One region of the Aeromonas sp. 25-248 genome, then DNA from elsewhere that is predicted to be linked to it. Evidence: predicted binding sites of a transcription regulator. Region 1 holds the regulator's gene; the other holds the start of a gene.
The links. The regulator sigma-54, encoded in region 1, starts transcription at its own class of promoters, with help from an activator protein. The targets are predictions, from matches to a motif close to TGGCACNGTTTTNGCTT.
Positions count from the first base shown of each region.

Region 2: the regulator sigma-54 is predicted to act here: its motif matches at 2,038-2,054, upstream of ACVDHI_RS13400 (superinfection exclusion B family protein).

Region 1 covers NZ_JBRKTB010000008.1:13,092-17,039, reverse strand. The annotation lists gene rapZ (RNase adapter RapZ) at 1-486, opposite strand, end outside; gene ptsN (PTS IIA-like nitrogen regulatory protein PtsN) at 527-973, opposite strand; gene hpf (ribosome hibernation promoting factor) at 976-1,263, opposite strand; gene ACVDHI_RS12700 (RNA polymerase factor sigma-54) at 1,284-2,723, opposite strand; gene lptB (LPS export ABC transporter ATP-binding protein) at 2,789-3,514, opposite strand; gene lptA (lipopolysaccharide transport periplasmic protein LptA) at 3,527-3,948, opposite strand, start outside.
Region 2 covers NZ_JBRKTB010000008.1:148,109-152,056, forward strand. The annotation lists gene ansB (L-asparaginase 2) at 1-627, shown strand, start outside; gene ACVDHI_RS13395 (sodium:calcium antiporter) at 722-1,708, opposite strand; yybP-ykoY riboswitch at 1,797-1,904, opposite strand; gene ACVDHI_RS13400 (superinfection exclusion B family protein) at 2,096-2,683, shown strand; gene ACVDHI_RS13405 (methylglyoxal synthase) at 2,748-3,206, opposite strand; gene bfr (bacterioferritin) at 3,473-3,948, opposite strand, start outside.

The DNA of each region.
Region 1 (3,948 bases):
CAGCTCGTTCTCTTTCTTGCCGAGCACCCGGGTTTTGATGAGCTCGCTGAGATCGTGAATGCTGAGGTTGGTGGTGTCGATGCGCAGGTCGGCGGTCGAGGAGAGCGGTGCCAGCAGGTGGGTCTCTTCCCGGATCGCCTCGTCCAGCGAAAGCTTGTTGCGGGACAGAGGATGCAGACGGCGGCTCTCACCGTAGCGTTTGAGCAGGGTCGCGTTGTCCGCATCGAAGAAGAAGCTCGAAAACTTGACTCGCCCCTCGTTGCGCACCTGGCTCAGCAGGTTCTCCAGCCTGTCTGCCTGGGCAGGCAGGTTGCGCACGTCGATGCTGACAGCCAGTTTGTCATACTGGCTCTCCACCGACACGATCAACTGGGGCAGCAGGTTGACCGGCAGGTTGTCCACGCAGTAGTACCCGAGATCCTCGAGCACCCTCAGGGCCACCGTCTTGCCGGAGCCCGAACGACCGCTTACTACTATTAACTGCATCTTGTCCCCTCACGCCAACGTGGCTGTGTCAGACCCGGCCTCAGGCCGACGTCATGATCTGATAGAGTTCTTCGTCGCTGGTCGCCTGGCGCAGCTGGCGGCAGACGGCCTTGTCACCCAGTTTGGATGCCATCAGGGAAAGAGTCTTGAGGTGCTGCTTGCACTCGCTTTCCGGCACCAGCAATGCAAAGAGCAGGTCAACCGGTTGATTGTCGATAGAATCGAAAGGGATGGGCTCGGAGAAGGTCATCAACACGGCGGTCGGCGCGAAGGCGTCGTCAATCCGGCCGTGGGGGATGGCGATACCGGCTCCGATCCCGGTACTACCCATCTTTTCTCGCGCCAGCAGGCTTTCAAACAGGACCTGGCGGGAAGCGCCGAGGCGCTCTGCGGCCAGTTCACTGATGATCTCGAGCGCGCGTTTCTTGCTGGTACAAGGGACCGCACTCTTGGTGCAGTCCCGACTCAGTATGTGTTCAAGTTGCATAGTTATTTTTGATTTAACTTATCTTTGTGCTTGATGATCTGCCGATCCAGTTTATCCAGCAGGGTATCAATCGCCGCATACATGTCGGCATGCTGCGAATTGGCGAACACCTCTCCCCCGCTGACATGCAGCTTGGCTTCGGCGATCTGGTTCAGTTTTTCGACGCTCAACACCACGTGTACGTTGTTGATATGGTCAAAGTGACGCTCGAGTTTGGCAAATTTGTTGTTCACATAATCACGCAGAGCTTCGGTAATCTCGACATGGTGTCCGGTCAGGTTAATTTGCATAACGTCTTCCTTTTGTTTGCCTAAACCAGGCGTTTGCGCTGATTGGATGGCGGGATCAACAAGGATTCACGGTACTTTGCGATCGTGCGTCTCGCCACCATAATACCCTGTTCGGCCAGCAAATCCGCGATCTTGCTATCACTAAGCGGCTTGGCGGGGTTTTCCGCCGTCACCAGCTTCTTGATCAGGGCGCGAATAGCGGTCGATGAGCACTCTCCTCCTCCCTCCGTATTGACGTGACTGGAGAAAAAAAACTTCAGTTCAAAAATGCCGCGGGGCGTATGCATGTACTTCTGGGTCGTGACCCGTGAAATGGTCGACTCATGCATCTCCACCGCTTCCGCGATGTCGTTGAGTACCATGGGTTTCATGGCCTCTTCGCCGTACTCGAAAAAGCCCTGCTGCTGCTCGACGATGCAGCTGGCCACCTTGAGCAGGGTGTCGTTACGACTCTCCAGGCTCTTGATGAACCACTTGGCCTCCTGCAAATGAGAACGGATGAACTGGGTATCCGTGCTGCTGCGGGCATTGCGCGCCATGGCCGCATAGGCCTCGTTGACACGGATGCGCGGAGCAGAATCCGGATTGAGTTCAACCACCCACTTGCTACCCTTCTTGACCACGGACACATCCGGGATCACGTACTGGGATTCACTCTGGATGATGCCGTTGCCGGGTCTGGGCTCCAGTTGCTGGATGAGATCCAGCACCTCCTTGAGATCGCTCTCCTTGAGGCGGGTCTTGCGAGCCAGGGTGCGGTAGTCGCGATTGCCGAGCAGGTCCATGTGTTCGCGGATCACCTCTCTGGCTTCGTCGAGCCAGGGCAGGTCCGGCGAATACTGGCCGAGCTGGATCAGCAGACACTCTTGCACCGAACGGGCGGCGATGCCGACCGGATCGAAATGCTGCACCCGCTTGAGCACGGCTTCTATCTCATCCAGTTCGACTTCTACCTCCTCGCTGCTGACTGCAGCCTGAATATCCTCGAGGGTGGCAGTCAGATACCCGGATTCGTCGATAGCATCGATGATGGCAAGGGCGATGGCAGCATCCACATCACTGAACGGGGTGAGCCGCATCTGCCACAGCAGGTAGTCCTGCAGGTTCTCGGTGGTCTCCCCCTGATAGACGCTGTCTTCCCCGTCATGGATGGGGCCTGCACTCTGGGCCGTACCGGCCGAGTAGACCTCGTCCCAGGTGGTGTCCACCGGCAGTTCATCCGGCATGCTCTCCTGGGCCATGGCATCGCTGGAGTCGAGTTGACTGGCGTCCTGTGTCTCTGTCTGACTGGTTTCCTGCGCCTCGTTCTCCTCTTGCTCCAGCAAGGGGTTGTTGTCGAGCGCTTGCTGAATTTCCTGCTGGAGTTCCAGGGTGGAGAGCTGGAGCAGACGAATCGCTTGTTGTAATTGTGGCGTCATGGTCAGGGACTGACCGAGACGCAACTGTAATGTCGGCTTCATCTACGTCGGGATATCCTTATGTTCAGCGAGGCAGTCACCTAACAAAAATGAGGGGTGCCCCCTTACTATAGACTGAATTGATCGCCCAAATAGACGCGCTTGACCTGCTCATCGGCGAGGATATCGGCCGGCGCGCCCTCGGCAATCATCTTGCCGTGGCTGACGATGTAGGCCTTCTCGCACACATCCAGCGTCTCTCTGACGTTGTGGTCCGTTATCAGCACACCCAACCCGCGTTCTTTCAGATGCTGGATGATCTTTTTGATATCGATGACTGAAATAGGATCAACACCTGCGAAGGGCTCATCGAGCAGAATGAATCTCGGCTCTGCCGCCAGCGCCCGGGCGATTTCCACCCGGCGCCGCTCCCCACCCGAGAGGCTCTGGCCCAGGCTGTCGCGGATATGGGTGATATTGAACTCTTCCAGCAACTGTTCGACCTTATCTTCCCGCTCTTCGCGGCTCAACCCCTTGCGGGTCTGCATGACCCCCATCAAGTTGTCGAACACCGACAGGCGCCGGAAGATGGAGGCCTCCTGAGGCAGATAGCCGATGCCATTGCGGGCACGGATATGCATGGGCTGCAGGCTGATGTCCTGCTCGTCGATGGTGATGAGGCCGGCATCCCGCTGCACCAGGCCCACGATCATGTAGAAGGAGGTCGTCTTGCCCGCGCCGTTCGGGCCGAGCAGGCCCACGATCTGGCCCGTTCCCACCTCCAGGCTCACATCGCTGACCACCATGCGGCGCTTGTAGCTCTTTTGCAGACCCGTTGCTTTTAACACTGCCATGGCTGTTGTTTCCTACTTCTTCTGATCGGCGGGTTTGTCAAAGTTCTCCACCTGATCCGGCAGGAACACCGTCTTGACGCGCTGGGTGGGCCCCTTGCTCTCGGCAATCATCTTCTGCTTGACGATGTCGTAGCGAATGAGATCGCCGGTCACCTGGCTGTCTTCCTGCTTGAGCTGGCCATTGCCGGTGATGGTCACCAACCGGTTCTTAAGCTCGTAGCGGATGCTGTTGCCATGGGCATTGACCGGTTTGCCGTTGTCCAGTACCTGGAAGAAAGTGGCTGGGTTGCCATACGCGGTCATCACCTCAGCGCCCTTGTCGCCGGAGCGGATCACCACCACCTTGTCGGCCTTAATCTTGATGGTGCCCTGGGTGATGATGACATCCTCGCTGAAGGTGATGCGGTTGTCCTGCATCTCGGCCACCTGCTTGA
Region 2 (3,948 bases), 140 kb from region 1:
ACCGCCATGAGCGCCGACGGCCCCATGAACCTCTACAACGCCGTGGTGACTGCCTCCGACCCCGCCTCAAAGGGGCGTGGCGTCATGGTGGCGATGAACGACACCGTGCTGGATGCCCGCGACGTCACCAAGACCAACACCACTGGGGTGCAGACCTTCGCCTCCCCCAACTTCGGCCCGCTCGGCTACATCCACAACGGCAAGATCGACTACCAGCGCAGCCCGGCCCGCCAGCACACCAGCAAGACCCCGTTCGACGTGAGCAAGCTCGACAAGTTGCCCCAGGTCGGCATCGTCTACAGCTACGCCAACGCCTCGGACCTGCCGGCCAAGGCCCTGGTGGATGCCAAGTTTGACGGCATCGTCAGCGCCGGGGTGGGCAACGGCAACCTCTACCACACCCTGTTCGACACCCTGGCCAAGGCGAGCAAGGACGGCATTCGCGTGGTGCGCTCCGCCCGCGTGCCGACCGGCTCCACCACCCTGGATGCGGAGATCGATGATGCCAAGTACGGCTTCGTCGCCGCCGAGACCCTCAACCCGCAGAAGGCGCGGGTGCTGCTGATGCTCGCCCTGACCCAGAGCAAGGATCCGGCCCAGATCCAGCGCTGGTTCCAGCAGTTCTAAGACCTCGGCTCGGCCTGATTGACACTACCCCGTGAGATGAAGGGCAGGATGGGATCCTGCCCTTTCTTGTTGCGCCAGAGGCAGATGCCGGCCCTCAGCTCATCATCAGCCAGCCGCAGAAACCCAGGTAAACCAGCCCCACCAGGGCGAGCCTGCCCGCTGTCATCCGCTCCCGACTGAACCCCCACCACAGCAGCGCGACCGCCAGCAGCGTCACCAGGGAGGAGGCCATCATGGTGCTGTCCAGCAGCCAGGGGGTGAACAGCAGGCAGAACGCCTTGGGAATGGTGCCCTGGATCATCATGGCCCCCGAGATATTCGCCAGTGCCAGCCGGTGTTTGCCCTGCCGCACCCAGATGAGCACGTTCATCAGCTCGGGCATTTCGGTGGCCACCGGGCTCAGCAGCAGGGCCGCCAGCACCGGCGAGAGACCGAACAGCTCGCCCATGCTCTCCAGCTGGTGAACGAACAGCTGGGCCGCCAGCGCCACCACACCGAGCGCCACCAGGGTTTGCAGCAGCACCTTGCCGAGCGCCGGGATCCTGGCGTGCGGATCCAGCTTGAGGGGGGAGGGCAATTCGGCATCGTGGCTGTCGGTCTGTTTCAGCTCACGTCGCACATAGAGGAGGTAGATCAGCACGAACAGGGGGGCCAGCCAGGTTTTACCGGTGAAGGCCATCATGCCAAGCAGCACGGCCAACAGGAAGGTGCCGGCAAACCAGGCCTGATCGCGGCCTATCTCCCGCTGCACCTCGCTATTGATGGCTCTGTGCTCCCGGTTCATGCACAGCAGCAGGGTCACGCCAACGGCGGCATAGCCAAGGGTGGAGAGCACTAGGGGACCGCCGAGGGCCGCACCTATGCCTATCTGCTGCTGGGCGGGGGCATCCCCCATCAGCAGGGCGGTCAGGGTGACGATGCATTCGGGCAGGGCCGTGCCGAGGGCGGCTAGCAGAGAACCGGTGGCGCTTTGGGACAGTTTGAAATGATGGCCGGTCCATTCGATGCCGTTGACGAAGTATCCGCAGGACAGATAGATGGTGACGGCAGAGATCAGAAATAACAGCAAGGTTATCAGCATGATGAGTAACCGCCAGGCGAGCAGAACAACCGATGGACCCGATACGGCTCGCCCGGCTGGCGTGCGTATCGAGGCCAAAGGTCTTGCAGGACGACAGGTGCTATCGCCGCCCATGCCATGGATCTGCGGATCCAAGAGTGTTGACATGGGCCCTGCCCGGATTTCGGGCGGGTTGCTACTCCCCAGTGACAGTGCGGGCTTTTTACCAAGTGGCTCGGTGAGTCGCAAGGCCAACAGGAGATGATCCGCGCGACAAGTTGTAAAAGGATGTGACAACCCCCTCGACTCTCCCGTCCGGGATCCTGATCTTTTTACGGGGATCCTTGTGCTGGCACAGCGATTGCTACGAGTTGGCTACTGTCCACATTGACTTGGGAAGGGTGAACGATGAAACGGTGGATCCAACATTTTTACCAGCTTAATCGCCTCAACTGGCTGATGGTCTGGCTGCTGCTTTGCTGCAGCATCATCCTGCTGTTTCCGGCCGGATTGATGAAAGGTGCCGTGAGCCAGTGGGCCACGGCTCATGCGGCCTGGCTTGGGGTCGGCATGTTGATCGCCATCTCCTATTTCTGCAGTCAGGGCTTCCTGATCGCCTGGGAGTGGGCCTGTGACGAGTGGCAGTCCCGCCGCCAGCAGGATCAACTGGCCCAGATGATTGGCTTCCTCGACTTCAACGAGAAGGCGGTGCTGCGGGAGTTCGTACTGCAACGGAAAAGCGTCATAAACCTGCCGATCACCGAACCCGCCGTCAAAAACCTGATGGATGCCGGCGTGCTCACCTACGCCTACGGCAAGCCGACGCGAGAGAAGGAGGACGAGAACCAGATCCGCGCCCTGATGATCGCCCTGCCAGCGCGCCCTCTGCTGACCTACAAGGTTCTGGGGCTGTCGCGGGGCAAGATGAGCGACGAGCAGGTGGAGCAGATCATGAACGCCAGGCCCAAATTCGCGCAGAAAAGCCTCCAGCGCTGACCTTCTCCACCCATGAAAGAAAAGAGCCGGACATCTGTTCCGGCTCTTTGCTGTCTGGCGTTGCTTATTCGGTTCTGGCCTTGAGGTAGCCGGCGTAGTCGGGCACCTGGACGCTGAATGCCTGCTGCATGTGCGGGCTGTCCATGATGAAGTCCGCCGTCGCCTCGTTGGTGGCGACCGGGATGTTCCAGACGGCCGCGAGGCGCAGCAGGGCCTTGACGTCAGGATCGTGGGCGGCGGGATTGAGGGGATCCCAGAAGAAGATCATCACGTCTATCTTCCCTTCGGCGATGAGGGCGCCGAGCTGCTGATCCCCTCCCATGGGGCCGGAGAAGAGGCAGGTAATGGGCAGCTGCGCCTTCTTGCCGAGCAGGGTGCCCGTGGTGCCGGTCGCATAGAGATGGTGGAGCTTGAGCTCCTCCTTGCGGCGCAGCACCCAGTTCAGCAGAGGGGCTTTCATGTTGTCGTGAGCCACCAGGGCAACCCGTTTGTGGGGCGCCATCTCGCGTGCAATCAGTTCCATGGAGGTCATCCGTAGCAAAATGATGGGAATGGGGTCGTATCCTAATCGAAAGCGGCGCCTGCCGCTGCCCCATGCATCGTAACTGTGATCCCGGAGGTGGTTCAATCTGGCGCCTGCCATCCTGCCATCCTGCCATCCTGCCATCCTCTGGCCTGCCTTGTCAGCAGCCAGGTTGGCTACCGTATCGTTGGGCAAGATCTCTGCCGCTGGCGCCATGAAAAAACCCGCCTGGGCGGGTTGGGATTGTCTCTTGATGTCATCTAGATTCAGGATGACTCGGCATGGAGCTGGGATTGCTGGTAGTTTTCCAGACCGATACGTGCGATGAGATCGAGCTGGGTTTCCAGCCAGTCCACATGCTCCTCTTCATCCTCCAGGATCTCCTGGAACAGGTCACGGCTGACGTAGTCCTGCACGGACTCGGCATAGGTGATGGCGACTTTCAGGTCGGGGATGGCGTCCATCTCCAGAGACAAGTCACAGCGCAGCATCTCTTCCACCGTCTCACCGATGCGCAGCTTGCCCAGATCCTGCAAGTTGGGCAGCCCTTCCAGAAACAGCACCCGCTTGACCAGCTCGTCGGCATGTTTCATCTCATCGATGGATTCGTGATACTCCTTGTGCCCCAGCCCCTTGAGGCCCCAGTCATCATAGATGCGGGCATGCAGGAAGTATTGGTTGATGGCAACCAGCTCATTGGCCAGCACCTTGTTGAGGTGGGCAATGATTTTGGGATCTCCTT